Regions from separate parts of the Streptomyces sp. f51 genome, predicted to be linked through region 2. Evidence: riboswitches for the same ligand, from Rfam matches in the RefSeq annotation. Region 2 holds a riboswitch; the other holds the start of a gene.
What was found. A riboswitch is a leader RNA that binds a small molecule or an ion and turns the genes downstream of it on or off. The one in region 2 is predicted to bind glycine.
Positions count from the first base shown of each region.

Region 1: it holds a riboswitch for glycine, as region 2 does, so the genes downstream of both, gcvP (aminomethyl-transferring glycine dehydrogenase) here and gcvT (glycine cleavage system aminomethyltransferase GcvT) in region 2, are expected to answer to the same signal.

Region 1 is NZ_CP149798.1:890,516-894,924, reverse strand. It holds gene WJM95_RS04025 (MerR family transcriptional regulator) at 1-146, shown strand, start outside; partial or broken gene WJM95_RS04020 (DNA polymerase IV) at 216-1,577, shown strand; gene WJM95_RS04015 (PRC-barrel domain-containing protein) at 1,847-2,215, opposite strand; glycine riboswitch at 2,330-2,425, shown strand; gene gcvP (aminomethyl-transferring glycine dehydrogenase) at 2,604-4,409, shown strand, end outside.
Region 2 is NZ_CP149798.1:5,283,912-5,288,320, reverse strand. It holds gene WJM95_RS23170 (enhanced serine sensitivity protein SseB) at 45-821, opposite strand; gene WJM95_RS23165 (AAA family ATPase) at 909-1,622, opposite strand; glycine riboswitch at 1,774-1,870, shown strand; gene gcvT (glycine cleavage system aminomethyltransferase GcvT) at 2,017-3,135, shown strand; gene gcvH (glycine cleavage system protein GcvH) at 3,289-3,666, shown strand; gene glyA (serine hydroxymethyltransferase) at 3,679-4,409, shown strand, end outside.

The DNA of each region.
Region 1 (4,409 bases), 4.4 Mb from region 2:
TCTTCGGCATCGCCGTGGGAGTGGTCTGGCGGGACGTCGAGGGCGCTCTGTCCCAGTTGCACGGAGAGCGTGTGGACACCGGGGAGACGCTGCTCGCGCATCACCCCGCCGACGAACTGGCGCGGCGCCGCAACCGCGCGGTGTGAGCGGCCTCCGATGACGCGATGCCCCGGGCCGCCGGGGCATTGTCAGTGGCGTAGGGCAGCATCGGAGATGTGAGAACCGCGCCCACGATCCTGCATCTCGACATGGATGCCTTCTTCGCCTCGGCGGAGCAGGCGTCCAAGCCGAGCCTGCGCGGGAAGGCCGTCGTGGTGGGTGGTCTCGGACCCCGTGGAGTCGTCGCCACCGCCTCGTACGAGGCACGCGTCTTCGGGGTGAACTCGGCGATGCCCATGGCACAGGCCCGCAGGCGCGCCCCGAACGCCGCCTATCTCGTGCCGCGCTTCGGGCTGTACCGCGAGGTGAGCGAGCAGGTGATGGGGCTGCTGCGGGCTCTGTCGCCGCTGGTGGAGCCGTTGAGCCTGGACGAGGCCTTCGTGGACCTGGAGGCGGGCGGGACGGCGTGGGACGAGGCGTCGGCGCTGCTGGCGGGCGCGAAGCTGCGCGCGGACATCCGGGCCGTCACGGGGCTCACGGGGTCGGTGGGGCTCGCCGCGTCCAAGATGCTGGCGAAGATCGCCTCGGAGCAGGCCAAGCCCGACGGTCTCGTGCTGATCGAGCCGGGCACCGAGCGGGCGCTGCTGGGGCCGATGACGGTGCGGACGCTGCCGGGAGTGGGGCCGGCCACCGGCGACCATCTGCGCCGGGCCGGCATCACCACCGTCGAGGAGCTGGCCGAGGCGGGCGAGGACGAGCTCGTACGGCTGCTGGGGAAGGCGCACGGGCACGCGCTGTTCGCTATGGCGCTGGCCCACGACGAGCGGCCCGTGGTGGCCGAGCGGGAGACCAAGTCGGTCTCGGTCGAGGACACGTACGACGTGGACATCCACGACCGGGTCCGGGTGGAGCTCGAGGTGCAGCGGCTCGCGGACCGGTGTGTGCGGCGGCTGCGCGGGGCCGGTCTCTCGGGCCGGACCATCGTGCTGAAGGTGCGCAGGTACGACTTCTCGACGCTGACCCGGTCCGAGACGCTGCGGGGGCCCACGGACGACCCCGGCGTCGTCCGGGAGGCCGCCGCCCGGCTGCTGGAGGGCGTGGACACGACGGGTGGCGTCCGTCTGCTGGGTGTCGGTGTCTCCGGGCTCGCCGACTACACCCAGGAGGACCTGTTCGCCCAGGCTCAGGCGGCCGCCGCCGAGGGGGAGCCCGCGGCCGAGGAGCACACGGCGGACGAACCGGTGGAGGTGGCCGTGGCCGGGGAGGCGGCGCCCGTGGAGCGGCGGTGGCCCTCCGGGCACGATGTCCGCCATGCCGAGTTCGGGCACGGCTGGGTGCAGGGGAGCGGGCTGGGGCGGGTCACCGTGCGGTTCGAGACGCCGTACTCCGGGCCCGGCCGGGTGCGGACGTTCCGGACGGACGATCCGGGGCTGGAGCCCGCCGACCCGCTGCCCCTGGTGGAACGAAGACCCGAGGACGCCGACGCGCCGCGGACGGACCCCGGGTTCGATCCCGGGCCGGTGACGTCGGAGGCCGGGGCACCCGGCCCTGTGCCGTCACCGTCGAAGCCCGGACTGTCGGCATCGAAGCCCGGGCCGTCGGCGTCGGACGCCGGAAAGCGACACCTCGGGCCGCCGGTGTCGGACCGCGGGGTGTCCCGTCCCGGGCCGCCCGCGTCAGTACGCGGGGTGCCGGGCCCCGGGGGGCCGGTGCCGGAGGGCGGGGCGTCGAGCCCCGGGCCTGGGGGTCAGGTGTCCTCCGAGCCCGCGAGGCGGCCGAAGTCGCGGTCCGGCGGCGGTGGGGACGCCACGTCGAGGCCGTAGTGGTGGTAGAGCTGGAGTTCCTGTTCGGGTGAGAGGTGGCGCCCGACACCGAAGTCGGGGGCATCCTTGATCAGGGCCCGGTCGAAGGGGATGCGCAGGGTCCCCTCGACGAGCTCGCTGGGCTCCAGGGGCACGAAGGCGTCCCTGCTGAACAGCCCGGTGCGTATGGCCGCCCACTCCGGGACACCGGTCGCGTCGTCGAGGTAGACCTCGTCGATCGTGCCGATCTTGGTGCCGTTGCTGTCGAACGCCTTGCGGCCGATCAGGTTGCGCGGATCGATGTCGGTCTGCACGGTCCCTCCAGTGGTCGCAAACTCATCCGTAAGTACTACAAAAGAGCACATCTGTGAAGGCGGCCACTCGAAGGCTGTCGTCTTGTCCTCGCTGGTAGGCTGGCAAGCGGCTGCTGATCCCGTGCGGGAGAGTCCTCCGGATTTCGTCGGAGGCGCCGAAGGAGCAACTCCTCCCCGGAATCTCTCAGGCTCACGTACCGCACGGACGAGGTCACTCTGGAAAGCAGGGCGGGTGTCGATGGCCCCCGCCCTCACCGACGGTGAAAGCCGGATCGTCCACGGGACCATCCGGTGAAACTCTCAGGTTGAGATGACAGAGGGGGAGGCCGTCGGGGTACCCGTGCCGGGGTGCCCCTCGAAGGTCGCGTCAGACCAGGAGGCCTCCGCCATGACCGCCCCTCGCATTCCGCTCTCCGAGCTCGAACAGGGAATCCCCTTCGAGCAGCGCCACATCGGACCCGACTCCGAAGCACGGGCCAAGATGCTCGCGCAGGTCGGCTACGGCTCGCTCGACGAGCTGACCGCCGCCGCGGTGCCGGATGTGATCAAGAACGCCGAGGCCCTGAAGCTGCCGGCCGCCCGCACCGAGGCCGAGGTCCTGGCCGAGCTCCGCTCCCTCGCGGACCGGAACCAGGTGCTCGGTTCGATGATCGGCCTCGGGTACTACGGCACCTTCACGCCGCCGGTGATCCTGCGCAACGTCATGGAGAACCCGGCCTGGTACACCGCGTACACGCCGTACCAGCCGGAGATCTCGCAGGGCCGCCTTGAGGCGCTGCTGAACTTCCAGACGGTCGTCGCCGAGCTGACCGGGTTGCCGACCTCCGGCGCCTCCCTCCTGGACGAGGGCACCGCCGCCGCCGAGGCCATGGCGCTGTCCCGCCGCATGGGCAAGAACAAGAAGGGCCTGTTCCTGGTCGACGCGGACGCGCTGCCGCAGACCATCGCGGTCATAGAGACCCGTGCCGAACCGACCGGTGTCGAGATCGTCGTCGCCGACCTCACCGACGGCATCCCGGCCGACCTCGCCGGGCGTGAGATCAACGGCGTGCTCGTCCAGTACCCGGGCGCCTCCGGTGCCGTACGCGACATCAAGCCGCTCGTCGAGCAGGCCCACGAGCTGGGCGCCGTCGTCACCGTGGCGGCCGACCTGCTCGCGCTGACCCTGCTGACCTCGCCGGGCGAGCTCGGCGCGGACATCGCGGTCGGCACGACCCAGCGCTTCGGCGTGCCGATGGGCTTCGGCGGCCCGCACGCCGGTTACATGGCGGTCCGCGAGAACTTCGCGCGCAGCCTTCCCGGCCGCCTGGTCGGCGTGTCCGTGGACGCCGACGGCCACAAGGCGTACCGCCTCGCCCTCCAGACGCGTGAGCAGCACATCCGCCGCGAGAAGGCGACCAGCAACATCTGCACCGCCCAGGTGCTGCTCGCCGTCATGGCGGGCATGTACGCCGTCTACCACGGCCCCGAGGGCCTGCGGACCATCGCCCGGCGTACCCACCGCTACGCCACGGTCCTGGCCGCCGGACTCACCGCCGGCGGTGTCGAGCTCGTGCACGGCGCGTACTTCGACACCCTCACCGTGCGGGTCCCGGGCCGGGCCGCCGAGGTCGTCGCCGCCGCCCGCGCGAACGGCGTCAACCTCCACCCCGTCGACGCCGACCGGGTGTCGATCTCGTGCGACGAGACGACCACGCGCGAGCAGCTCGCCGCCGTGTGGAGCGCGTTCGGTGTCGAGGGTGACGTCGAGGCGCTGGACGCGAGCGCCGAGGACACCCTGCCGGACGCGCTGCTGCGCACGGACGCGTACCTGACGCACCCCGTGTTCCACGACCACCGCTCCGAGACGGCGATGCTGCGCTACCTGCGCAAGCTCTCCGACCGCGACTACGCGCTCGACCGCGGCATGATCCCGCTGGGCTCCTGCACCATGAAGCTCAACGCGACCACCGAGATGGAGCCGGTCACCTGGCCCGAGTTCGGGCAGCTGCACCCGTTCGTCCCCGCCGAGCAGGCCCAGGGCTATCTGACGCTGATCCACGAGCTGGAGGACCAGCTCGCCGAGGTCACCGGCTACGACAAGGTGTCGCTCCAGCCCAACGCCGGTTCGCAGGGCGAGCTGGCCGGTCTGCTGGCCGTCCGCGGCTACCACCGCGCCAACGGCGACGACCAGCGCACGATCTGCCTCATCCCG
Region 2 (4,409 bases):
CGCGGGCGGACGCCCCCGCCCGGCGTCCTCCGGGCGGCCGCCGCTCAGTGACCGTGCTGGTAGAAGGGGCGCACCTGGGCCCGCATCCAGTCACCGACCGGGTCCTGCGTCACGTCGAGCAGGACCAGGTTCACCGGAATGTTCACCGGAACCCGGCCGAGGGCGCGGCCCAGGGCGTCCAGCGGCAGGGCCCGGACGTCGCCCTCCCACGTCGACAGCTCGACGCCGACGAACATGACGGGTTCGTCGCCCTCGATGCTGGCCAGACAGCGGCGGGCGCTCAGGACGACGCCGGTCGCGGCGAACTCCGCGGAGGCCGCCGCCAGGAAGTCCATCGGGTCGTCCTGCCAGTCGGGCTCGAAGAGCCGCACCCGGCCCCCGCCGGCCGACCCGTCCAGCTCGGTCCGCCCGGCCCGGCACAGTTCGGCGACGGCTGGCGGCGGCAGCGGCACGCCGACCACGCCGTCCGGGTTCACCGCGATGCCCACCTGCGGCGGAAGTCCGCGGGCGAACTCCACGGCGGGCGCGATCGTGAACGACATGTGGCTGCCGACGACCTGGCGGAACTGCTCCTCGGAGCTGAAGACGGGGACGTACACCTGGCCCCCGAGGTCCATCGTGGGCAGGTCGAGCGCGCCGCTCTGCGGGCCGCCGCCGTTCGGCAGCGGCACCCAGACGAAGCTGCGGCCGAGCACCTCGACGATGCGAGCCGCCGCCGAGGGCCCCGCGGGCACGCCGAGGGAGGAGGACAACACCTCCTCCAGCTCGTTGCCGGGCCAGCCGCCGTGCGGCTGGGGGTGCGCCTGTGCCGGGAAATCCATCTGTCCACCGCCCGCTTCGAACCACTGTTCCGGCTGGAAAGGTTAGGGCCTGTCCGGCGCATCGGGCCCACGGGCCACCGCCGCCGGTCAGCCGCCGAAGTCGATCCTGCGCAGCACGTCCGCCGCGTGCCGGTCGATCAGCACCGCCGAACCGCAGCCCTCGGGCAGGTCCCCCCGCTCGGCGGCGCTCAGCAGCCGGGCGAGCGCGCCGCGATGACGGGCGAAGGCGTAGCGCGAGACGCCCCGGCCGCGCTCGCGCTGGCCCTCCAGGGCGGTGCCGGGCGTGACGTCGAGCAGCAGCAGGTGCAGCGCCCCGCCTCGGCGCCTGGCCTCGCGGGCCAGCCAGCGGCGCACCCAGGCCTGCGTACCGCAGTCGTGCACGACGAGTCCGCCGCCCGTGCGCAGGGCCCGGCGCAGACCGGCGTAGTGCGCGAGGCGGACCAGGGGGCGGTAGACGGCGTACGGCAGCAGTCCGGCCATCCGGCCGTCCCAGCGGTCGCGGGTGTCCTGCGAGTCGACGCGCGTGCCCCGCACCGCCCGCCGCATCAGCGTCGACTTGCCGCTGCCGGGCAGTCCGGTGACCACGACGAGGTCGCGCTCGCCGAAGCGCAGCCCGTGCGGACTGCGTCCGACCCGGTCGCGCAGATCCCGTACGACGGCCGCCGGGCGCGGTCCGCGGGCCCCCCGGGCCGGTGCGCCGGGCTGCTCGGGCAGGGCGAGACCCGAGGTCGTCGCGTACGCCGTGGTCCTGTCCACCGTGGCCGTCCTCCCCTTGGACATGGAGTCCATCTCCTCGGACATGGAGTTCCATCTCCCCCGAGTGTAAAGAGAAGGTAATGCCCGGCGCTTCTCCTTTCCGTGCACGGACCGCCACAGCCGTGTCACAGATGGCGGGCTGCCGTGATCGGGGAACGCGTGCGATGATGGCCGCGCCAACTGCATACCGGCCGCTTGAATCCGCGCGGGAGAGTCCTGGGTACGTGTACCCGGGCGCCGAAGGAGCAAGTCCCTCCCTTGAATCTCTCAGGCCCCGTTACCGCGCGGGCGAGGCACATCTGAAAAGCGGGCCGCTCACCGTGGCTCCACCCAAGGTGCAAGTCAGGACCACCGTTTCGTGGGGTCCTGATGAACCTCTCAGGTTCCGATGACAGATGGGGAGGAACGACCTCGCCGTCATGCCTTGGGAGCCAGACCGATGAGCAGCAACGCACCCCGCCACACCGCGCTCGATGCCCTGCATCGTTCGCTCGGCGCGACCATGACCGACTTCGCGGGCTGGGACATGCCCCTGCGCTACGGCTCGGAGCGCGACGAGCACGTCGCCGTCCGTACGAAGGCCGGCCTCTTCGACCTCTCCCACATGGGCGAGATCACCGTCACCGGCCCGCAGGCGGCGGCTCTCCTGAACCACGCGCTGGTCGGCAACATCGCCACCGTCGGCGTCGGCCGCGCCCGCTACACCATGATCTGCCAGGAGGACGGCGGCATCCTGGACGACCTGATCGTCTACCGCCTGGCCGAGCACGAGTACATGGTCGTCGCCAACGCCTCCAACGCCCAGGTGGTGCTGGACGCGCTGACCGAGCGCGCCGCCGGTTTCGACGCCGTCGTGCGCGACGACCGTGACGCCTACGCGCTGATCGCCGTGCAGGGCCCCGAGTCCCCCGGCATCCTCAAGGCGGTCACCGACGCGGACCTGGACGGCCTGAAGTACTACGCGGGCCTGCCGGGCACGGTGGCCGGTGTCCCGGCCCTGATCGCCCGCACCGGCTACACGGGCGAGGACGGCTTCGAGCTGTTCGTCGCCCCCGCCGGCGCCGAGAAGGTCTGGCAGGCGCTGACCGACGCGGGCACCCCCGCCGGTCTCGTCCCCTGCGGTCTGTCCTGCCGCGACACGCTGCGCCTGGAGGCCGGCATGCCGCTGTACGGGCACGAGCTGACCACCTCGCTGACCCCCTTCGACGCCGGTCTCGGCCGGGTCGTGAAGTTCGAGAAGGACGGCGACTTCGTGGGGCGCTCGGCGCTCGAGGAGGCCGCCGCCCGTGCCGAGCAGAACCCGCCGCGGGTCCTCGTGGGTCTGATCGCCGAGGGACGCCGGGTGCCGCGCGCCGGCTACCAGGTCGGCGCCGGCGGCGAGGTGATCGGTGAGATCACCTCCGGCGCCCCCTCGCCCACGCTGGGGAAGCCGATCGCCATGGCGTACGTCGACGCCGCGCACGCCGCGCCGGGCACCGCCGGTGTGGGCGTGGACATCCGGGGCAGCCACGAACCGTACGAGGTCGTGGCCCTGCCGTTCTACAAGCGGCAGAAGTGACACCGGTCCGCACCGGACACGACACGGATGCCCGCGGGCGCCGGTCCTGACGGGCGCCCCTCCCCGGGCCCCGGACGTGACCCTGGGCACATCCGCCCGGTCACCCACGCTTCCCTCCATCAGCACTCCACCGCGTACAGGAGAATTCAGGCCATGAGCAACCCCCAGCAGCTGCGTTACAGCAAGGAGCACGAGTGGCTGTCCGTCGCCGAGGACGGCGTCGCGACGGTCGGCATCACCGAGTTCGCGGCCAGCGCGCTCGGCGATGTGGTCTACGCCCAGCTCCCGGAGGTCGGTGACACGGTGACCGCGGGCGAGTCCTGCGGCGAGCTGGAGTCGACCAAGTCGGTCAGCGACCTGTACTCCCCGGTGAACGGTGAGGTCGTCGAGGCCAACCAGGACGTCGTGGACGACCCGGCCCTGGTCAACTCCGCTCCCTTCGAGGGCGGTTGGCTGTTCAAGGTGCGCGTCGCGGACGAGCCCGAGGACCTGATGTCCGCCGACGAGTACACCGCCTTCACGGCCGGCTGAGGAGTCACCCGCATGTCGCTTATGAACACCCCTCTCCACGAGCTCGACCCGGACGTCGCCGCCGCCGTCGACGCCGAGCTGCACCGCCAGCAGTCCACCCTGGAGATGATCGCGTCGGAGAACTTCGCTCCGGTCGCGGTCATGGAGGCCCAGGGCTCGGTCCTGACCAACAAGTACGCCGAGGGCTACCCGGGCCGCCGCTACTACGGCGGCTGCGAGCACGTCGACGTGGCCGAGCAGATCGCCATCGACCGGGTCAAGGACCTGTTCGGCGCCGAGTACGCCAACGTGCAGCCCCACTCGGGCGCCTCCGCCAACCAGGCTGCGCTGTTCGCGCTGGCCCAGCCCGGCGACACCATCCTCGGCCTGGACCTGGCGCACGGCGGCCACCTGACCCACGGGATGCGGCTGAACTTCTCCGGCAAGCAGTTCAACGTGGTCGCGTACCACGTGGACGAGGCCGGACTGGTCGACATGGCCGAGGTCGAGCGGCTCGCCAAGGAGCACCGCCCCAAGGTCATCATCGCGGGCTGGTCGGCGTATCCGCGGCAGCTGGACTTCGCCGAGTTCCGCCGGATCGCGGACGAGGTCGAGGCCTTCCTGTGGGTCGACATGGCCCACTTCGCGGGTCTGGTCGCGGCGGGTCTGCACCCGAACCCCGTCCCGTTCGCGGACGTGGTCACCTCCACCACGCACAAGACGCTCGGCGGCCCGCGCGGCGGGATCATCCTGGCGAAGCAGAG